Desulfatibacillum aliphaticivorans DSM 15576: one gene and its partner. The protein of the gene in region 2 interacts with the protein of the main gene of each other region in a pairwise test. Links are inferred from orthologs where the notes say so. Each region holds a gene or a part of one and is shown on either strand. Other genes may lie near its edges. The genes, in order: mrdA and G491_RS0120975.

Region 1 (11,182 bases), on a different replicon or contig from region 2:
CTCGGCGTCGGTGTCGGTGTAGAAACGGTTGATGCAGACGACAGGGTTGATGCCGGCTTTGCGGATAACGCCGATCATGTGAACCATGTTCTCGCAGCCCTTTTCCACCAGTTCCAAATTTTCCTTGGTGTAAGCGTCGTCCAGAGCCTTGCCGGCCACGACCTTGGGTCCGCCGCCGTGCATTTTCAGGGCGCGGATGGTGGAGGTCAGAACGGAAACGTGGGGTTTGAGGCCGGAGAAGCGGCACTTCACGTTCCAGAACTTCTCGAATCCGATGTCAGCGGCGAAGCCGGACTCGGTTACGTGGTAGTCGAACAGTTTCAGGCCGACGCGGTCGGCGATGATGGAGCTCTGACCCACGGCGATGTTGGCGAAGGGGCCGGCGTGCACGAAGCAAGGCTGATATTCGGCGGTGCACATGAGCGTGGGGTTGATGGTGTTGCGCATGAAAGCGGCCATGGCGTTGCCGACTTCCAGGTCGCCGCAGGTGACGGGCTTGCCGGATTTGTCGAAGGCCACGGTGATGTTGTTGATGCGCTCTTTCAGGTCGGCCAGGTCGGTTGCCACGGCCAGGATGGCCATGAGCTCGGAACCGACGGCGATGCCGAACTTGCTCTGCATGGTGTAGCCGTCAAAACGGCCGCCGAGGCCGATGACGATGTTGCGCAGGGCCTGGGCGCAGAAGTCGATGATCCAGCCGAACTCCACGCGGGTGGGGTCGATGTCCAGGCGGCGCATGCCGGTCAGACGCTGGAGCTGTTCGTCATTGTAGTTGCGCTCGTGCTGCATACGGGCGGTCATGGCGACCATGCCCAGGTTATGGGCGTTCATGATGTCGTTGATGTCGCCGGTGAGGCCCAGAGAGAACTCGGTCATGGGGATGAGCAGGGAGTTTCCGCCGCCTGCAGCCGTTCCCTTAACGTTCATGGTGGGTCCGCCGGAGGGCTGACGCAGGGCGCCGCCGACGTTCTTGCCGCGCATGCCAAGGCCTTCCATGAGGCCGACGGAGGTGGTGCTTTTGCCTTCTCCCAAGGGGGTGGGAGTGATGGCGGTTACTTCAATGTACTTTCCGTCAGGTCTGTCTTTCAGCCTGTCGATAATCTTCAGGAAGTCGACTTTTGCCAGACGACCCATGGGGAGCATTTCGTCGCTCTGGAGTCCAAGTTTTTCCGCCCATTGTTCGGGAGTAGGCATGTTCTCTTCAGCAGCTTCAGAAATCTGCCAGTCTGCCATTTCCACTGCGTTGTAAGCCATTTTGTTTCCTCCTTAAAGGTTTCTTTGTGCACAAATTGAACCCGGGCATACCTATGCCAAGGTTCATAATCTGTCCGTAATTCCCAGGTTTTCCACCCTTACTATATGTCACGGGAATTTCCCATACCATGGCAAATAGGGCTTTGCAACGCTATTTTATAAGAATGCGGACAGGAATGCGCCTCGAAGCACAGCTTTAATTGACTTTCCGAATGCCCGTTGTTATGTTCGTGTTAAACATGGAACTTGGAACCTTAATAGAATATATCGACCGGAAAAAAGTAATTTGCGCGGTCATAATGCAGGCGAAAAAACAGAAGGTGCGGCTACTCACTCAGGCTAATCGCGAGGTGAGCGTGTCGGAGCATCGCCTGTTTTGCGTGTCCGGACGCCTGGACCCGGAGATAGGACGGGACCGCCTTGTGGACCTGCTGTCCGAAACGTCCGCCCGAAGAGAGGCTCTTAAGGCCCAAGTGAACGTCTATGACCTGTGGGAAGTGGTCCATGAAGAGGAACAGTGGATCGATGCAGAAACCATGGCCGGCTTGGCTTTCGGGATTTCCCCGGAGCCGGATCACGTCTCTGCCGTCATCCGGGCTTTTTTCAATGACCGGGTGTATTTCAAGTTTGATGTCACCCGTTTTTTGCCCCACAGCCCGGAAAAAGTGGAGCAGATTCAAATCCAGGAACAGGAGATGGCGCGCCGCGCCGCCGTGGTCCAGGAGGGGGGCGAATGGCTGCGGCGGGTTTACGGCCAGGAAAGCCCGGAAGTGCCTCCCGACAAAGAGCAGTTCGTCTCCATAATGCGGAGCCTTTACCTGTTTGAAAAGGACAGCCCCACTTACGACCTGGGCAGGCAAATGGTCCAGGCAGCCGGGATTGATCCCAACAACGGGCTGTTTGAATTTCTCATCCGCCTGGGAGTCTGGGACGAGCACGCCAATCTGGACCTATACCGCATGGACGTCCCCATAGACTTCCCCCGGGAAATCTCCCAGGAAGCCAACGCCCTGGCCAACGGGTCCGGGTTCCGAACCGACACCAGCCAAAGAAGGGACTTCACGGGGCTGCCCGTGCTGACCATAGACGGCCAGGCCACCCTGGACTACGACGACGCCCTGAGCCTGGAAATGGACGGCGACTATTTTAGGGTGGGCATCCATATTTCCGACGTCTCCCATTATGTGGAAAGGGGCTCCCTTCTGGATCAAGAGGCCTTCGCCCGGTCAAGCTCCATATATATGCCGGACGACAAGATACCCATGTTTCCGCCTCTTTTGGCCGAAGGCCTCCTAAGCCTGAAGGCCGACCAGGTCCGGCCCGCCATCAGCGTCATGGTCCGCCTGGATCGGGACGCCGTAGTCCTGGACTACGAGATCTGCCCCAGCCTGGTCCGGGTGCGCCGTCAGCTCACCTATCATGAAGTAAATATGATGGCCGATGACGACAAGGAAATCATCGCCCTGTCCGGTCTGGCGGAAAAACTCCGGGAAAAAAGGCTGGACGACGGCGCGGTCCTGATTTCCCTGCCGGAAATCAACATCTGGCTGGATGAAGAGAAAAACGTAACCCTTCACAAGGTTAATCGGGAAAGCCGCTCCAGAATCCTGGTTTCGGAGTTCATGATCCTGGCCAATCGCCTTATGGCCTCTTTTTTGGCGGATCATGGAAGCCCCGCAGTGTTTCGGGCCCAGCCCGAGCCGCGCCTCCGTTTGTTTGACCGGGATAACGGCACCCTGTATCAAAATTGGATGCAAAGGCGGCACCTTTCCCGCTTCATCCTTTGCCCCAAACCCGAACCCCATTCAGGCCTTGGCGTGGACGCCTATGTGACCGCAACCTCCCCCATACGCAAGTATTTTGATCTGGCGGTGCAAAGGCAAATTCGGGGTGTATTGGGGCTGGACAAGAAATACACCCAAACAGAGGTGGAGAACATTATCGCCAATTCCGAAGTTCCCCTTTCCAAGGTCTCGCGGGTCCAATTTGTGAGAAACCGATACTGGATCCTCAAATACCTGGAAACCAAGTTGGGGAAGACCGAGCCGGGCATGATTCTGGAGCGCAGAAAGGACCGGTTCGTGGCCTTGCTTACCGATTGCCTGGTGGAGTGCACGCTGCCCGTCGCCTCGGATCCCAGCCTGGCGCCGCAAGATGCCGTTCAGTTGCGGATCGTCAAGGTGGACCCCCGGGAGCAATTCCTTGCCGTGGAGTTGGCCTGACCTTTTATTGAATAATGACAAGAGTTATAAATCTCTTGAAAATTCCTGAATCAGGTGTTACGGATAAGCATTTGGCTTATTTGTAGATATGCTGAGTTGCTTGCTAAAGGTGACATATGAATTTTCTGACCGCCATCCATGGTTTATTTTCCAACGACCTGGCCATTGATTTGGGCACCGCCAATACATTGGTCTATGTCAAAGGCAAAGGGATAGTCCTTTCCGAGCCCTCCGTCGTGGCCGTACGCTACGATCCCCGCAGACACCGCGAGGAAGTCCTGAAAGTGGGCACCGAAGCCAAGCGGACTTTGGGCAGGACTCCCGGCAACATCCGCGCCATCCGCCCCATGCGGGACGGCGTTATAGCGGACTTTGACGTCACCGAACGCATGCTCAAGTATTTTATCACCAAAGTCCATAACCGCCGCTGGTGGCCGGTCAGGCCGCGCATCGTGGTGGCCGTGCCTTCCGGCATCACCCAGGTGGAAAAAAGGGCCGTGGAGGAATCCGCGCGCCAGGCGGGCGCCCGGGAAGTGTATTTGATCGAGGAGCCCATGGCCGCGGCCATCGGCGCCGGCCTTCCCATCACCGAGCCCACCTGTAACATGGTGGTGGACATTGGAGGCGGCACAACGGAAGTGGCGGTCATATCCATGGCCGGCATCGTCTACAAGCGCAGCCTTCGGGTGGCCGGCGATAAAATGGACCGGGCCATCATCCAATACATCAAACGCAAGTACAACCTGCTGATCGGGGACAGGACGGCTGAAGCCATCAAAACCATGATCGGCAACGCCTATCCCGATCCGGAAAATATCGAGACCATCGAAGTGAAAGGCCGGGACCTGGTTTCGGGCATTCCGAAAATTCTGGCCATTGACTCCGAAGAAGTGCGCATCGCCATTTCGGAGCAAATTGACGCCATTGTGGAAACCGTCAAGATCGCCCTGGAACAAACTCCTCCGGAGTTGGCGGCCGATATCGTGGACCGCGGCATCACCCTGACCGGCGGCGGAGCCTTGTTGAAAAATCTGGACAAGCTGCTGCGCGAGGAAACCAGCTTGCCCATCACCGTCTGCGACGATCCCTTGTCTACGGTCGCCCTGGGCTCCGGCAAGGCTTTGGACGACATTGAAATCCTCAGGCAGGTGGTTATCAACTAAAGCGGGCTCAAAATATGTTTTCTAAGAAGATGGGCACAGCGCTGGCTTTGATTCTTTTTTTTATGTTCACCGCTGTCCTTCTTCCCACCTTCGGTACAAGAGGCGGTCAGGAGCACCCGGCCGACGGAGTCTTCCAGGTGCTCATCGCTCCTTTTCAGGATGGAGTCACCAGGATTTCCTCCTTTGTCTCCACCACCTGGACCAATTATTTCGCCCTTGTTGAAACCGCTCGGGAAAACAAGGAGCTCCGGCGCGAAGTGGAGTTTCTCCAGCTCATTGCCCATGAGTGCGGGGAAACCAGGCGCCAAAATTCCCGCTTGAAAAACCTTTTGGGCTTCGCCCAGGATGAAGGGGGCAAGGTCGTGACCGCCCTGGTTACGGCCGAGGATCCTTCGGACACCTTTCAGGCAATCTACATCAATCGCGGCAGCATTCACGGCGTCGAGCCGGGTTTGGCCGTGGCCACGCCATTAGGCGTGGTGGGCAGAATCATTGACGTCTCTCCATACCAAAGCAAAGTCCTGCTGATTACCGACCCCAACTTCGCCATGGACGCCAGAGTGGCGCGCACCCGCGCCAGGGGCGTATTGGAGGGCGCCGCCGACGGTCCATGCCAGTTCAAATACGTCATGCAGCAGGAGGACGTGAGCCTGGGGGATATGGTCGTCACCTCGGGGATGGACAAGGTTTTCCCTCCGGGGATCTCCGTGGGCGTGGTGTCCCGCGTGAGAAAAGCGGAGCAGGGAATGTTCCAGGGAATTGTTGTCACTCCCTTTGTGGACTTTTCCCGGCTTGAGGAGGTGCTGGTCCTGCTGAACTCCGAGCCTCCTCCGGAGCAGGAGATGCCATGATTTATTTTCTGCAAATAATGATGGGGCTGTTCATCGTGGTGTTTCAAACCACGTCGCCGGGCCAGGCGGTCCCGCTTTTGTCCTCATATGACATGATGGTTGTTTTCGTGCTGGGCCTGGGACTTTTCAGGCCCCTCAAAGAAGGCGTTATCATCGCCGTTATCTGCGGCCTCGCCATGGACGTATACTCCGGAGCGCCGCCTTGGTACTACTTCGTAACCTACTGCTGGGTCTACGTCGCCGCACGCTGGCTCCCTTCCTTTCTCCACGCGGACAATATAATCTTTATGGCTCTTTTCTGCGGAGGCGGGGTGCTTTTCCAGGAATCTTTCTTGCATTTATGCGTGTTTTTTTTGAAATCCCGGCCGGACGTTCTGATCGAAAGCCTTAAACAATCGGGAGCGGCGGCGCTCTCAGGGGCTGTTACCGGGCCGCTGATCATTTGGGTGCACAATACGATTGTAAAACGGGAAACCAAGCGCCAGGACAGGAGAGAGCGCTTTGTATGATATCACCTCCAGGGAGGTTTGGACGGAGTGGTGCAGGCAAAGAGTGACCTACGCCATGCTCCTCATCGCCGTTGCTTTTGGCGTGCTCGGCCTTCGGCTGGTGTATCTTCAGGTATTTCAGGGGGAGCGGCTTCATCAGCTTTCGGAAAATAACGCCATCCGCCTGGAAAGCCTGGACCCGACCCGGGGGCGGATCATGGACTCCCACGGGGAGATTCTGGCGGACAATCGCCCGCGCTTTGACATTTGCCTGATTCCCCGGGACGCCAAACCCCGGGACGCCATTCTGCCTCTTTTGGCCTCTCTCCTTGAAATGGATGAGACTGAAATCGAAAAGAAGATCGGCAAAGCGGCCTCATTCAAGCCGGTCCTCATAAAAGGGGACGTGGGCCGGGACGTCTTGGGAATCGTGGAAGCCAGGCGGTACGAACTGCCGGGCGTGGTGGTGCGGGTCAAGCCCCAGCGGCATTTTCCCGGCCAGGGCACCACGGCCCATATTGTGGGTTACCTGAGCGAGATTTCCCTGGATGAATTGCGCAGCGGTTCGTATCCCAACCGGAAGCCCGGCGACTTTATCGGCAAATACGGCGTGGAAAAGGAATTCGAGTCCTACCTGGCCGGCAGGCACGGAGGCCGCCAGGTGGAAGCAGACGCCAGGGGCCGGACCGTGCGGATTATGGACACCGTCCCCCCGAAGCCGGGCGCCAATGTTTTTCTCTCTCTGGACATGCGCCTCCAGAAAAAGGCGGAAGAGCTTCTGGACGGTCGTCCCGGAGCCATCGTGGCAGTGGAGGCCGACACCGGAAGAATTTTGGCCATGGTGTCCAGCCCCACGTACGACCCGAACCTGTTTGTGGACGGCATGACCCAAAAGCAGTGGAATGAGCTGATCAAGGATCCGGACCATCCGCTGGAAAACAAGGCCATCCACGGAGGTTATGCGCCCGGCTCCACTTTCAAGATGATCACCGCCATGGCCGGCCTGGAAGAAGGGAAAATCGACAGTCATACGGAATATAACTGCCCGGGCCGCCTGAAATTCGGAGATCGCTATTTTAGATGTTGGAGGCATTGGGGGCATGGAAGTTTGGAGGTTACGGAGGCCATCGCCCAGTCTTGCGACGTCTTCTTTTATAAGGTCGGCCTGGATGTGGGCGTGGACAAGATAGCCGAATACGCCAGGGGGTGCGGCCTGGGCCAGGTTACGGGGCTGGGGCTGGGCAACGAGTCGCCGGGAGTGGTCCCGGATAAAGCGTGGAAGCGCCGCGTTTACAACAAACCCTGGTACCAGGGCGAAACCCTGTCCGTAGCCATAGGCCAGGGCGCAAACTTGACCACCCCATTGCAAATGGCCCTGTTGGCCGCCGCCATCGGCAACGGAGGCTCTCTGTACCGCCCCATCATGGTGGATCGGGTGGAAAGCCCGGAAGGGGATGTCATCCAGGCCTTTTCACCGACGATAAGAACAAAGCTGCCGGTAAGCATGGCCAATCTGGAACTGATCCGAGAAGGCATGTGGGGAGCGGTTAACGGCCCCCGCGGGACGGCGCGGGGCATCTGCCCCGAGTCGCTGGCCATTTCGGGAAAGACCGGGACGGCCCAGGTGGTTGGGCGGAAGGACCGGGATAAATTCCTGAACGAGTTGACCGACAAAATCAAGTACCAGGACCATGCGTGGTTCATCGCCTATGCGCCCAGGGAAGACTGCAAAATAGCCGTGGCGGTTTTTATCAAGCACGGAGGGCACGGAACGGCCTGCGCCCCCCTGGCCAGGGATATAATCAAGGAGTATATGGACGGAAAGAACCCCCCCGGCGCAAAGGACGCCTCCACCCCGGCTGAAACGCCGGAAAATCTCGATGAAACCGACTTGCAAGACAGGGAGTGACGCCGCCCATGTTTGATAGAAGATTGCTTCAGTATTTTGATTGGGGGCTTTTGCTCCTCATCCTCATTATTATGGGGGTGGGGCTCATGACCTTGTACAGCGCCGTAGCCTCCAGCGCCAATCCGGCTGAAATTCGAATCTATTACAAGCAGTTGACGTGGTTCGGCATTGGCCTGGGCGCTATGATCATTTGCTTTTTGCCCCATTATAATGTACTGGATCGTTGGGTGTGGGTCGTTTACGCCATTAGCCTTTTTCTGCTGATTCTGGTATTGGTGGTCGGGAAGAAGATTTCCGGCTCGGTCAGATGGCTGAGCCTGGGGCCCTTTACCTACCAGCCGTCCGAGTTCGCAAAACTGGCTATCATGGTGGTTCTGGCCCATCATTATTCTCAGAACATCCGCACCGGCGGCCTCGGTTTTGTGGATCTCATAAAACCGTTTATATACATGCTGATTCCCTTTGTGCTTATTTTTATGGAGCCGGACCTGGGAACCGGGCTTTTGGTCATGCTAGTGGGAGGGGCCATGACGCTTTTTGTGGGCATTAGAAAGCGAACCATGGCTTGGCTGGCTGCGTTTTGCGCAGCCATCGGTCCGATCGCCTGGATTTACGGCCTCAAGCCGTATCAAAAGGCGCGCATTTTCACCTTTTTGGACCCGGACCGGGATCCGTTGGGGGCTGGGTATCATATTATACAGTCCAAGATCGCCATCGGTTCGGGGATGCTTACCGGCAAGGGATATCTCCAGGGCAGCCAAAAGTCCCTGGCTTTTCTGCCGGAGCAGCACACGGATTTTATATTTTCGGTTTTCGCCGAAGAATGGGGCTTGGCAGGCTCCCTGGTTCTTTTATTCCTGTTTTTGATGCTGATGATCTGGGGGCTTAACATCGCGTACCGCTCCCGGGATCCTTTTGGAGCCCTCCTGGCCACAGGCGTGACCGCCATGATCTTTTGGCAGGTCTTCATCAACGTGGGAATGGTCATGGGCCTCATGCCGGTGGTGGGGGTGCCCTTGCCTCTGGTAAGCTACGGAGGATCGTCCGTGCTGACAATCATGATGGGGTTAGGCCTGCTGCTGAATATAAGCATGCGCAGGTTCCTGTTCGAATAACAAGTAGGACACGAAGGAGAGTTGCATGAAACAGAAGAAAGTCAACGTGCCCATGAACACCTTCATCGGAGAGGGGTTCAAATTCGAAGGGGAGTTGACCTTTGACGGAACCATCCGGGTGGATGGGGAAATCAATGGTCGGGTCAAGAGCACGAACGGAGAAATCGTGGTGGGGGAAAAAGCTGTCGTGGAAGGCGATCTGGACGTGGGCAAGGTGGTGGTCGCCGGAACCCTGCGCGGAATGATCCAGGCCTCCTCGTGTGTGGAAATTCAGAAAAGCGGAAGAGTGGAAGGCGATATCGTCGCTCCGGTGGTGACCATTGAGAGCGGCGCTCTTTTTCATGGAAATTGCTCCATGAAAAACAAAGAATCCAAATCGGAAAAGACGGTGGAGCTTCCTCTGAAAAAGAATGCACTATAGACGCAAAGTCGGGTTTCAAAAAAAACTTTTGACAATTCCCGACTTACGGTGGTATACATCCGCGTCTTTAATTGGGTAGTGGAAAATTTCACGAGCTTAGCCTACGCGGGACGCCGCGGCTGGTAAGTTCTTGAATTTTATTTTGTTTTTAACTATCTGCGGGGCAAGAAGGAAATTCGTATGATTAAAGTTATCCCAGACATCACTGTCGTATGGCAGATTATCAATTTCCTGGTCTTGGTAGTGGTTCTCAACGTGGTCCTTTTCAAACCCATTCGTAAGGGGCTCCAGGAACGGAAGACCAAGTTCTCCGGCCTGGCTAGGGGAATTGAAACGGACAAAACAAAGGCTGCTGAGCAGGAGCAAACCCTGTCCACCAGCCTGTTGAAAGCCAAAAACGAGGGGGCAGCCAAAAAGGAAGCCATCGTCGCCGAGGCAACGGAACAGGAACAAGGCATCATTAATGAAATTAATGATAAAGCTGCCAAGGATCTGGAAGAATTGCGGGCAAAAATTGCCGGTGAGGTGAAGAATGCGGAAACCGCCTTGGAAAAGGAGGTTGACGCCTTTGCTGCAACCATTGGGGAAAAGATTTTAGGGAGGGCTTTATCATGAAGTTGTTAAAGGCTTTACCCCGGAAGAAGACCGCATGGCTGGGGCTTTGCCTCGCAGCCGTGATGATTTTCGCTCCGTGGACAATGGCCGGTGAGACTACAGCCCATGGAGAGGCCGCCGCTCATGCGGAAGCAGTGCATGCAGACGCTGCCCATGGCGAAGCCGCTCACGGAGAGGCTGCCGCTCACGGAGGAGAAGGCGGACACGGCGCTTCCGATTGGAAAACCTGGAAAGACATCGATTATCAGAAGGTTCTGAACTTCGCGATTCTTTTCGGGTTTTTGTTTTGGGTTGTTCGTAAGCCCGCCGGCGCCGCTCTGACCGGGCGCATCGAGGACATCCAGAAGGAACTGGACGACCTGGAAGCCCGCCGGAAAGCCGCCAGCGAAGAAGTCGCCGCCATCAACGCAAGGCTGCAGAATCTTGAGGGCGAAGCCCAAAAGATCGTGGACGACTATGTAGCTCAGGGCGAAGTCGCCAGGGAAAAGATCCTGGCCGAGGCCAGAAAGGCCGCCGACAGGCTGACCGATCAGGCGCAGCGCCACATGGAGCACGAAGTAGCCGACGCCAAGAAAAGGCTCCGGACGGAAATCCTGGAAAAAGCCATTGCCATGGGCGAGCAGCTTATTGCCAAAAACATTACCGAGCAGGATCAGGACAGGCTCGTGGGTGAATACTTAGATAAGGTGGTGACTCAGTGAAAAATCTAAAGGTGGCAAGACGTTACGCAAAGGCTCTGCTCCTGATTGGCAAGGAGGACGGGCAGGCAGAGGTCTATCGCGAGGAACTTGAGGCGTTCTCCTCCTTGTTCAAGGCCAACCCGGATTTGGAAGCCGCCATCAGCAACCCCATTTACGAAGCCAAAGGGCGTCAGGCCTTATTGCGCTCCGTGGTTGAGAAATCAGGGGTTTCAGCTGTGACAGCCTCCTATCTGCTGCTCCTCTTCGATAAGGGGCGGATCGGGTTTTTAGACGTCATTACGAGTGAGTACAAAGAAATGGCCGACGAACTCAAGGGAATCGCTCGCGCCAGCGTCTCGGCGGCTACAGAGCTGTCGAACGAGACTATAGAGAAGATACGTTCGGGACTGGGCCGGCTCACGGGCAAAGAGGTCGTGCTTACGGTCTCGCAAGACCCCGCTCTC
Region 2 (11,251 bases):
CTACTAAAGGAGATCAAAGCTGAAAAACAACGCTTGGTTAGGGCAGGTGAAATTAAAACGCCCAAGCCCCTGCCGCCTATCGCACCGGAGGAGGCTCCCTACAGATTGCCGCAAGGATGGGCTTGGACGAGGCTTGGAGAACTTGGACACGTAATGGGTGGGGGCACTCCAAGAAAAACCAATCCAATATATTGGGATGGTACAATTCCTTGGGTCAGTCCTAAAGACATGAAGGTAGATTACATGATTGATACTCAAGATCACGTTTCGCCAAAAGGAATCAAGAATAGCACTTTAAAATTAATACCAATTAATGCAATTCTCATGGTTGTCAGAGGAATGATTCTCGCGCATTCATTCCCGACATCTCTTACTGAGGCAACTGTGACAATAAACCAAGATATGAAAGCACTATGCCCATATGTCCAAGGAAGTCAACAATACCTACTGTTCTACTTAAAAGGAATGAAGAACATTTTTTTAAATTTGGTTGAGCGTTCGACACATGGAACATGTCGACTTGATTCCAAGAAACTTTTTTCAACAATTGTTAGTTTACCCCCGCTACCCGAACAACACCGCATCGTCGCCCGCATCAATCGGTTGATGTCTCTATGCGACACGCTCGACCAGCAGATCGCCGCCGCCGAAGACAAGCAGACCGAACTGCTAAACGCCGTGATGGCGAAGATATAAGGAGATCCCATGAGCGACATCAAGTTGTTTTCAATATCCGGCGGCAAGGTTTCCGAGCTTCAGGGAAAGTCGGTTGCTTTGGAGAAATCCTTGCAGAATCTCATGGAGGCGAACCTGGAAGCCTTTTTGGGCGTTCGGTTCCTGGCCTCGGAGTATTACACGGGAAAGGCCTTCAGAGGCAAGATTGACACCTTGGGGCTGGACGAAAACGGCTGCCCGGTCATTATCGAGTACAAAAGAACCCTCAACGAGAATGTCATCAATCAGGGCTTGTTTTATCTGGACTGGCTTATGGATCACAAAGCCGAGTTCGAGCTGTTGGTGATGAAAAATATTGGCAAGAAAGCATTCGAATCCATTGAATGGAGCGGTCCGCGTCTTTTGTGTATCGCCGGCGATTTTACCAAATACGACGAACACGCCGTGGCCCAGATCAACCGGAACATCGAGCTGATCCGCTATCGAAAATACGGCGATGAATTGCTGCTTCTTGACTTGGTCAATGCCACCACCGCCATCACGGACGACTCAGGCTCTGCAAAAGGCAATGGGTCTGCGTCCAAACATAAAACCGTTTCCGAGTGCCTTGATGGCGCCAGCCAGGAGTTGTCCGACCTGTATGAGGCCTTAAAGTCCTATATGGAAGCGCTGGGGGATGATGTACAGGTTAAAACGCTTAAGCACTATGTCGCCTTTAAACGCATAAAGAATTTTGCCTGTGTAAGCCTGTATCCACAATCCGGGGCAGTATGCCTTTGGGTGAAGGTGAATCCGGATGCAATTGCGCTCAAGGAAGGCTTTACGCGGGATGTGCGCAAAATTGGACACCTTGGCACCGGAGACCTGGAGATCACCATCCGTTCCGGGGAGGATCTGGAAAAAGCCAAAGACCTAATTTTGAAGAGTTACGAAGCGAGTTGAGATAAGGACGCCTTGGCTTTGCGCCGACTGCTTTCAATTTAGGCATAAAAAAAGGGATCAGGCGGTTTCGCCTAATCCCTTTGGCTTTTCTATGGTAGCGGGGGCTGGATTCGAACCAACGACCTTCGGGTTATGAGCCCGACGAGCTACCAGACTGCTCCACCCCGCAACAGGAATTCCACCTTATAGATTAAGGCGGTTCATATGTCAAGATATTATTTGAAAAGTCCGCATCCATCAAGGGATTTTGCTTGCATTATCCAGTGATTTCAGGGGCTCCGGCGCTCATTATTCCTTGCGCCCTCCAAACGGCCTCTTGTGGGGCCGCGCTTGAACACGCCGTCTCTTCGAGAATCAGCGAAAGGGACCTCTACCATACATCCGGTCCCATTGTCAGCAAAAAAATTCGCTTTCGCAAATCATTTATACGGCAAGCTCTTCGATGATCTTCCGCAGGCGGGCCAATTCTTTTTTGGAGCCTTCCTCTCTGGGGCGAACCATTATCTGTTTCGTCCGGCCTGTCTCGCCGCTCAGGATTTTAATGGAGGAATTAGGCAGCTTAAGGGTTTTAGCCAAAAACTGGATGCACATCTTATTGGCCGCGCCCCCCACGGGCGGGGCTTTCAGCTTGATTTTCAGGGCTCCGTCCTGCAACCCCACGACTGCGTTCACGCTGGATCGGGGCAGCACTTTAATGGGAAAAACCAAGCCTCCGTCCTTTTCTGCAACCAAGCCGGGCATCATAACACTTTTCTTTTTCAGGACAGATAAGAGTTGTTTGGGCGTTAATTTCAACAAAGTATTCATAGCATACATGGCAGGCCCCCGCCAGAGGCAGTTTAGCGGGCCGGGTCAAAGGGCAAAGCGTTTTTTCCTTTATGGGTGAAACGTTTCCGTGTAAGTTTAATGTCGGCGGTGCGTTGAAATGGAAAAAGAAAAAAGGCCCTTTGTCATTCCCCTCTTTTTGCCCCATGCGGGGTGCCCGCACCAGTGCGTGTTTTGCAACCAAAGGGCCATCACCGGCGCCGCCCACCCCTTCAGCGTCGCGGGCGCCCGGGCGGAGGTGGAGCGTTACCTTTCCTTTCCCCGCAAGTCCAAGGGGCCAACCATCATTTCGTTTTACGGCGGCAATTTTCTGGGTATTTCCCGGAAGCGCATCCGGGACCTACTGGACTTGGCGAGCCAATATGTCAGCCAGGGCAGGGTGGACGGCATCCGTTTTTCCACCCGGCCTGATACGGTGAGCCCCCAAAGCCTGTCCCTATTGGAAGGGTATCCGGTTAAAACCGTGGAGCTTGGCGTGCAATCCATGGATGAAGGGGTTTTGGCTGCGTCTCAACGCGGGCATACAGTCCTGGAAACCAGGACTGCTCATGCACTGTTGCGGGAAAGAGATTACGAAACCGGCCTTCAGATGATGATCGGCCTTCCCGGGGACGACGGCGCCCAATCCCTGGCCAGCGCCCGTGAAATTGCCGCGCTTTCCCCGGACTTCGTTCGGATTTATCCCACGGTGGTTTTGGAAAACAGCCCCCTGGCGGAAATGTGGCGAAGCGGGCGATACGAGGCCTTAACTCTGGATCGGGCCGTGGATTTATGCTCGAAGGCGTACGGCATGTTTCATGAGGCGAATATTCCGGTTGTGCGCATGGGGCTGGCCGTCTCGGACTCCCTGGACGAGGAGGGCGCGGTTCTGGCCGGACCTTATCACCCGGCCTTCGGGCATTTGGCGCTTTCGGCCTGGTTTCTGGAAAAGGCTCTCATCCTGCTAAAAGACGCAGGCCTTTCCAGCGGACGGGTTGCCTTTAGGGTGCATCCCCAAAGCGTGTCGGTGCTGCGCGGCCTGAAAAACTCCAATATGGACGCCTTGGAAGGGCGGCTGGGAGAGCGTCCCGGCGTTATAGAAGATCAGGGGCTGCAGCGGGATCAGCTTGCCCTTGAGCGCCCCTCCAAACTCTCCGGTTTTACTGGATCAGATCGTTCCTGAACAAGTCGCTCGCTTCTTCCACCTCGCCCGGCCTGGGGGTGTATTTTGTGGGCGCGGTTCCTTGCTTAAAACACTCAAACACGGTTTTTTTGGACTCGGGAATGGCCAAAAGGCCGGTTTCCGCGTCGATTTTCGCCCAATCCACGCCTTCGGGCACGGGGAACACCCGCACCGGCTTGTCCTTTAAAGCCTGCTGCATGAAATCCAGCCAAATGGGGCTGGCGGCCCTGGAGCCCGTCTCCCCCTTGCCCATGGGGCGTTCGTTGTCGTAGCCCACCCAGACTCCGGTCACCAATCGAGGCGTATAGCCCACAAACCAGGCGTCGTACAGATCGTTTGTGGTGCCGGTCTTGCCGGCGGCGGGCCGGTTAAGCGCCTTGATCCGCCAGCCGGTGCCGTGCTCCACAACCCCCTGCAAGAGATGGGTCATAACGTAGGCCGTGCTCTGGTCGATGGCCTTGCGGCTGTTGTGGGTGTATTCCTCAAGCACATTGCCTTCCCGATCGGTAATCCGGGTGACGAAGCAGGGTTCGATGTAAAAGCCCTGGTTGGCGAATACGGAATAAGCCTGCACCAGCTCCAGCACGGAAAGCCCCGAAGACCCGAGCGCCAGGGACAGGTCCGGGGAGAGGTTGGAGGTGATGCCGAATTTCCTGGCGTAGTCAATGACGTAAGGAACCGTAATATCCTGCATGATCTTGACCGTGGGCACGTTTCTGGACTGCGCCAGCGCGTCCCGCAGGAGAGTCTTGCCGTGAAATTTTTCCTTGTAATTCTGAGGTTTCCACGTGAAATCATTGGACGAATCGTTAAAGACCACGGCGGTGTCGTGGAGGATGGTCGCCGGGGTGTAGCCCTTGTCGATAGCCGCGCTGTATATGATGGGCTTGAAGGCCGATCCCGGCTGCCTCCGGGATTGATAGGCCCTGTTGAATTTGCTGGAGTTGAAATCCCGGCCGCCCACCATGGCCTTTACATGGCCCGTCTCGGTTTCTATGCATAACAGGGCGGATTCCGCCTTGGGCTCCTGCTCCAGGGCAACGGAATACAGGTCGGAGTCTTCCGCTTTTTCCTTGATTTTTACTTCAATAACATCCCCCACCTCCAGGGCCTGGGATATTCTTTGGATGGTTCCGCCCCAGTCGTAAGGGGCGATATCCAGGTTGGGCTTTCTGGCCCACTTCATGTCCGCTATGACTAGCGTTCCCATGGACGCCCCCATGCGGACCATGGCCAGTTTGTCATCGTCCGCAATGGAGACCACCACGCCCTTGACGATGGAGTCCGCGGCGGGAGGCTCTTGAGGGAGCTCAGCGGAAAAACCCTCTATCTGTTCAGGCTGGATGTGTTCCAAAGGGCCGCGGTAGCCTTCCCTTTTGTCCAGGTCTCTCAGTCCCTTTTCAATGACTTCCCGGGCGATTTTCTGCATTTCAATATTGGCGGCCGTGGTGATGGTCAGGCCTCCGGTCAACAGCATCTCCTGGCCGTATTTATCCTCCACATAACGCCTGACATACTCCGTGTAATTGGGAATCTGCTCCATATAGAGGTTGCGGCGGGGCTTGATGTCCAGCGTATCCAGTTCGCTGACCGCCTTGGCCACTTCCATGTTGGTGATGTATTGCTCATCAAACATCCGATTCAGGACGTATACCGCTCTGGCTTTGGCCTTTTCCCAATGATGGAAAGGCGAGTACCGGCTGGGCGCCTGAGGAAGGCCGGCCAGGATGGAGCATTGCGCCAACGTCATTTGGGAGGCGTGAATGCCGAAATAATTCTGGGCCGCAGCCTCAACCCCGTAGGCCCCGTGGCCCAGGTATATCTGATTGAGGTACAGGTATAAAACTTCCTCTTTGGAAAAGGCTTTGTCTATGCGCCGGGCCAGGATGGCTTCCTTGATTTTTCTTTCATAGCTTTTTTCCCTGGTCAGCAAAAACGACCTGGTCACCTGTTGGGTGATTGTGCTTCCTCCCTGGACGATGGCTCCGGCCTCTATATTTTTTATCATGGCCCGCAAGATCCCTAAAAAGTCCGTTCCGGCATGCTTGTAAAATCTGGAGTCCTCAGCAGCCACAAAGGCTTTCAGCAGCATGGGAGGCATTTGCTCCAAGGGGATGACAATGCGCCTTTCCTTGAAAAACTCTCCGATTTTGCGTCCGTCATCAGAATAAACCGTGGATACAATGGGGGGGCGGTAGTCAGCTAAACTGGAAATTTGCGGCAGGTTTTGAGAGAAGTGAAGATACAAAGCCCCCCCGGCGCAGGCCGCTAAAACAGCGCCTATGATCATGAGAGCAAAGAAAAATTTAAACAGTCTATAGAGCAGGCTTTTTTTCTTGGGCTTGTTGCGTTTTTTTTGTTTGGAGGCCGCAGAGTTGTTGTTTTTGGGCATAATCGCTTTCCTTGCAGTGGAATCTATAATGGCAAACCATTGTATGGCGAGTTGGGTGCAAGGTCAATACAAACCATGTATTTTTATCGGGTTTATGGTTTTTGAAGATATTTTAAGCGGCCGTGGAAAAAAGTAATACAGCTCTAAAATTAAGGGAGGTGAGCTATTTCACAATTTTTCTTAAATTTAACTTGCATAACTTAGGACGAGTGTGATAGCTATTTGATATGTTGAGATAAACTAAAATTCAATTGCAATCCGGTAGGTCCTGGGAGGGGATAAATGTACCAGATGGGGGGATGTCTCTTGTGTTTGCCACAATATGTGGACCTTTAGACGGAATTTACTGACTTTCAGCTGTTTACACTTGGGTTGATTACTAAGGCGGTTCCCAGTGGTCCGGTATGTGCGAAGGCAGTAGAAAATACAGGACCGGGAGATGGGGGCTGCAAGCAGGAGTTGCCATTGAATTCGCGAGATGAAATTTCGTCAACCGAAAAACTGTTGAATGTTATTCGGGGAGAAGAAGAGGAAGAGGCGTCTTCAAAGTCCGCCTCTCGCCGCAATGCTTCCACACAAAAGTCTTCTTCCGCCAAGAAGAAGCAAAAGCCCTCCAAGCCCAAAAAAGTGCGGGGCGGCGGTAAAGTCGTCAATGTCGGGGTAACCTTTGGCCGTGAACGTCTGGTTTTGGTCAAAGCCAGCCAGATTTCCGAAAAGCGTTGGCGCACCATGGGGCGGAAGATCGTTCCTTATCCCGTGGGAGTGAATCCGTCCTCCCCCGATTTCGCCGCTTTTCTCAAATCTTCGCTTTCCGACTTCTGCTCCGGTTCTTCGGTGCAGGTATGGGCCGCCGTGCCCTCCCAATCCGTTGACATTCGAAGAATTTTCGTCCCCAAGGTGGGGCGGGACGAGCTGCCTGAGGCGGTTTTCTGGACTTTTAAGAAAGAATCCCCCTTTGACGACGCCAAAGTGGTTTTTGACTTTCAGGTGGAAGGGGAAGTTCGGGACTCCGGAGTTTTGAAAATTGCTGTGATCGCATACACGGCGGATCGCGGGGAAGTCAACGGACTTAGAGATCTGTTTGACAAAGCCGGGTATCCTCTCGCCGGGCTTACAGCGCCGCCCTTTTTTGTACAGAACCTGTTTCGTTCCGGCTGGCTGAGAGCGCCGGATGACGCGGTGGCGGTTTTGTATGTGGGGGATGAACGGACCCGTATTGACATTTTTTCGGGCTCGAACCTGGTGCTGACCCGGGGGATAAAAGCGGGCATCCACAGCCTGAGCGAAGCCCTGGTGGAATCGTACAATGAACAATGGCGGTATTCCACCTTGCATATGGCTGAACAGAAGGAAGAGGATTTCGGTCAGGAAATAACCCTGGAGCTCAGCCCGGAAAGCATGGAATCCGTTTCGGAGACAACCGACGCCTCCTCTCTGGAGTCCGCTCCCATGCAGGAACTGGTTATCGAATCGGATTCCTATGACCTCCCTCATGAATTGACGATGGAGTCGTCGTACCAGGACGAACAGACGCCGGAGGGCGTTGTTGAAATTTCCCCGGTGGAGGGGCCTCCTCCTTTGCCGGATTCCGCGGTCTCCAGGTCCGAAACGCCCGCCTTTGAAACGCAGGCGCCGGCCGGTCCGTCTTTCAAGGAATCCAAGGAGCCTCAGTCCCTGGATTTGGAATTGGCCCGGAGGGTGTTGTTGTGGGAGACGGGGGAAAGCCCCCCCCTGGAATCAGGAGACCCAGGCTATGGATTGAGCGCGGAGGAGGTTTTCGATTTCACCCTATCTGCGGCCGACCGCCTTGTCCGCCAATTGGAAAGAACGCTCACCCATTTCCAGAACAACCCCGGAAGTCAAAGGGTCTCAAAAATTCTGGTGTCAGGCCTTCTTAGCTCGCACGCTCCTTTTAAGAATTACATCGGGGAGCAGTTGGGCATACAAAGCGAAGGGGTGGATCCCTGGGCGCCCGGCCTGCCCCTTTCAGCGGGTGATGAGCCTCCCGCCCTTGAGTCCGAGCGGGCCTGCACCGCTCCCGCCCTGAGCTTGGCCCTGTCCACCAACGAACAGACTCCCAACCTGTTATACACGCACGAACAGCGCGAGGCCGTAGAACGGGTTAACAGCATCAACAAAATGATCATCGGCGTGTTTTTGCTTTTATTCATAGCGGCTTTTGGCGTGTACCTCATAGAGGAAAAAGCGGCGGACTCCCGGAAAGCCGTCATAGCCGGGTTAAATGCGGAACTAAGCCAGTTCGGGGCGGCCAAGGATATTGGCCAGGTGCTGGTGGAAGCGTCCAAGGTAAGCAAAGCCTACGAGAACGTCGTGGAAAACAGCATGCGCTTTCAGTCTTTGGCGGCTTTGAATGAACTGGCGCGGGTTTCGCGGGAAATGCAGCCCCAGCGGGTGGAGCTTTTAGGGGTGACTGTGGATTTCCAGGTTGTGGGGGCCGGCAAGAAAAGCAAAAATTCCAAAAAGGATGAACAAGAGGACGCGGTTAAACCGGGCATGGGCCTTGTCCTGGAGGGCGTGGTCATTGGTCAGAGGGACGTCCTGGAGGCTACTCTGGCGACTTTTTGGATGCATTTGGACAATTCCCCGCTGTTCTCGGAAGCAACAATCCACAAGTCCGAAATTCAGGAGTACGCCGACGACGGCGAAGTCCTGCATTTCTTCATGAAGTTGAATGTTGCCTGATACAGACCTTTGATGGAGCGCTATCATCATGGCAGGTGAAAACAAAAAAAGATTGCCAGCATCCAGCCAAAGAATAATTTTGATTTTTACGCTGCTGCTTATTCTTTTAATCATCGGGGGGCCTTTCTGGTCTTACAAGACCACTCAAAAACTGGACAAACAAATTTCCGATCTGAAGCAGGACATTGAAGAGCAGAAGTTGTTGGCGGAAGCCACCGTCCAATTTAAGCTGGCCGTAAAAACCCTGGAAAAGGACATTGAAGATAATCGTTCTTTAAGCGAGGCGCAGCCGCCCTCGGCCAGGGAAGGGCTATCCCCCCTGTCCGAAGAGGACGCCGGCGCCGGAGTTCCAGAAGCTGTCGTCAAAGCCGGCCAACTGGATCCGGCGAGCCTATTGAAAATTGAGCGCCGCGGCCTGACCCTGCAGGAAACTGCGGATATCGGGACGGCTTTGAGCGCCATGGCCGAAAACGTGGGGCTTACGCCCGAAAGCATTCGTCCGGATGTCACCTCGCTTATGGGAGACAAGGGGGAGATCGTGGTCGATGCCAGGGTGACGGGAAGCTACATCGGCCTTTGGTCTTTTTTACACGACTTGGGGGCGCATCCTGCGTTTAAGGAGTTTCTGCAGATTACCATGCGCGAAATTCCTGAATCCCGAGAAATGAACCTGAAGGTTCGTTTTTATACCGAAATTTAGGCCGCAAGCGATTGTTGATTGATAAAGGGGACGCGGATTAATGGCTAAACGGGAAAAGTTCATTGTCATTGTGGCCATCCTTGCATTGCTAGGATACGGGGCGACTTTTTTGTTCTCCGGCGGAGGGGGCGACAAAGGGCGCAAGGCCTCCGCTTCAAAAACGAGTCAGGTAAAGGATTCGGCCGCCGAACTCGCTGAATTGCGGAAGAACATCGAAGAGTCGCAGACAAAGGTTGGCAAGGCCAAGCCGGAGGCGTTGGCTGTTTATGTTGTGGCCAATTCGGACGCCCCTTTTCCGCAGGACCCGTTTTATTACCGAGTCAAAGTGGAAGAGCCGGAGGAGACCAAAGCGGTTGAGGAGGAAATTCCGACGCCCTCCATAGCGCTTTTTTATACCGGGTTTATACAGATCGGCGCAAAACGCATAGCCATCATCAATAACTTGGAATATGAAGTCGGCGACGACGTGGCGGCGACAGGCTTTCTGCTTAAGTCTATTCATCAGGATCGCGTTGAAATAGTCAGCCGCGAGGGCACATTCACCTCGCTAATTCCTTATGTGGAAGAAGGGTTATAAGCACATGGCTCTTATCAAGCATGGTCTGAAAAAGTATAGCGGGCTGCTGCTGGCCTTGGGAGTTCTCCTGGTATGGGCCGGCTGCGCCCAAACGGAAAAAGAGGCGCAACCCGATCCGTTTTTTGAAAAATGGAAAACCATGTCCATGACCGCCAAGGGAAGCTCGCCTGTTGACAGGGAGTACTTCATTGACGCCTCAGAGGAGGTGGTGAGCTCCGTTGATGACAACGAGTTGATCGGCGAAGCGGAGGAAGAGGACATGGCGCCCGAGCGCCCTCTTCCAAGCCAACCGGTCACCATGCGCATGAAGGACTCCGAGGTGGGAGTGGTCTTAAGGGCTATTGCCAGAGGCGTGGGGCAAAACCTGTTGATCAATTCCAATGTCTCAGGGCGCGTGAGCGTGGAAGTGAAAGCCGTCCCGTGGAACGAAGTTTTCCTGAGCATCCTGAATTCTCAAGGGCTGCGCTATGCCTGGGAAGGCGACATCATCCGCATCATGACCGCCGGGGACATGGAAAAGGACTTGGCCGTCCAGCAGGTACAGGAGCGGACCAAACGCCAGAAGCTGGTTGCCAAAAGCGTGGAGCCCCTGCTCATGAAGGTGGTTCAAATCGACTATGCGGACCCCGAAGGGCTGGTGGAGCCTTTGAACAGCATCCTGGCCACTTCCGCCGGCGAAAACGCCGCAAGCAAGAGTAAAAACGATAAATCCGGCAGCGTAGTGCGCGGCTCCGTTGATGTGGACAAGCATAACAACAGCTTGGTCCTTATGGCCGTCCGGGAAGACCTGGAAAAAATGCTTGCGCTCATCAACAAGCTGGATCGCCCGCCCTATCAGGTGCACATTAAAGCCAATATCGTGGAAACCAGCCGGGACACGGCCCGCGACCTGGGCATCCAATGGGGCTGGATGTACGGCCGGTACGACAGCCTGGGAAACGATACGGACTTTTGGCTCACCCCGGGCGGCAATTCCGGATCGGCGGCCAGCCGGGACGCCCCTCTTACAGGCGCCTACACCGCGGGTACGGGAAGCAAGGGCGTGAGCGGCCAAGGCAACGGCATTAACTTTCCCGTGGATTTTGAAGACGCCATGGGCGCCACCATGGGCCTGATGTTCGGCAAGGTGGGCAGCAACATCCTGGAAGTCCAGTTGAGCGCCTTGGCCGAAGCAGGTAAGATCAATATCCTTTCCACGCCCTCCATCACGACCCTGGACAACCAGACCGCGTCCACGGAAAACGGAACGGAAGTTCCCTATGTGACCATCAATGA

What was found.
Region 1: the proteins of G491_RS0120975 (region 2) and mrdA interact in binary tests that used the Escherichia coli proteins (3 or more experiments, as listed by UniProt). The link is inferred for Desulfatibacillum aliphaticivorans DSM 15576 from one-to-one orthologs.

Annotation. Positions count from the first base shown.
Region 1 is NZ_AUCT01000039.1:27,411-38,592, forward strand. What follows is about bases 5,440-8,439. They hold mrdA (penicillin-binding protein 2), read left to right. Parts: upstream 5,440-5,991; coding sequence 5,992-7,887; downstream 7,888-8,439. Other genes in these bases: mreC (rod shape-determining protein MreC), read left to right, coding at 5,440-5,490; G491_RS0124530 (hypothetical protein), read left to right, coding at 5,487-5,999; rodA (rod shape-determining protein RodA), read left to right, coding at 7,896-8,439. In the rest of the region: G491_RS0124510 (formate--tetrahydrofolate ligase), read right to left, coding at 1-1,254; G491_RS0124515 (ribonuclease catalytic domain-containing protein), read left to right, coding at 1,494-3,476; G491_RS0124520 (rod shape-determining protein), read left to right, coding at 3,593-4,639; more of mreC, read left to right, coding at 4,654-5,439; more of rodA, read left to right, coding at 8,440-9,002; G491_RS32350 (bactofilin family protein), read left to right, coding at 9,028-9,423; G491_RS0124550 (F0F1 ATP synthase subunit B family protein), read left to right, coding at 9,604-10,038; G491_RS32355 (F0F1 ATP synthase subunit B), read left to right, coding at 10,035-10,739; atpH (ATP synthase F1 subunit delta), read left to right, coding at 10,736-11,182. UniProt on the Escherichia coli protein: Catalyzes cross-linking of the peptidoglycan cell wall. Responsible for the determination of the rod shape of the cell. Is probably required for lateral peptidoglycan synthesis and maintenance of the correct diameter during lateral and centripetal growth.
Region 2 is NZ_AUCT01000027.1:19,109-30,359, forward strand. What follows is about bases 3,290-6,358. They hold G491_RS0120975 (penicillin-binding protein 1A), read right to left. Parts: upstream 5,997-6,358; coding sequence 3,582-5,996; downstream 3,290-3,581. Other genes in these bases: G491_RS31800 (elongator complex protein 3), read left to right, coding at 3,290-3,604. Outside these bases: G491_RS0120950 (restriction endonuclease subunit S), read left to right, coding at 1-696; G491_RS0120955 (DUF5655 domain-containing protein), read left to right, coding at 706-1,617; G491_RS0120965 (DUF167 domain-containing protein), read right to left, coding at 2,041-2,361; more of G491_RS31800, read left to right, coding at 2,543-3,289; G491_RS0120980 (hypothetical protein), read left to right, coding at 6,462-8,699; G491_RS0120985 (hypothetical protein), read left to right, coding at 8,779-9,399; G491_RS0120990 (hypothetical protein), read left to right, coding at 9,440-9,976; type IV pilus secretin PilQ, read left to right, coding at 9,981-11,251. UniProt on the Escherichia coli protein: Cell wall formation. Synthesis of cross-linked peptidoglycan from the lipid intermediates.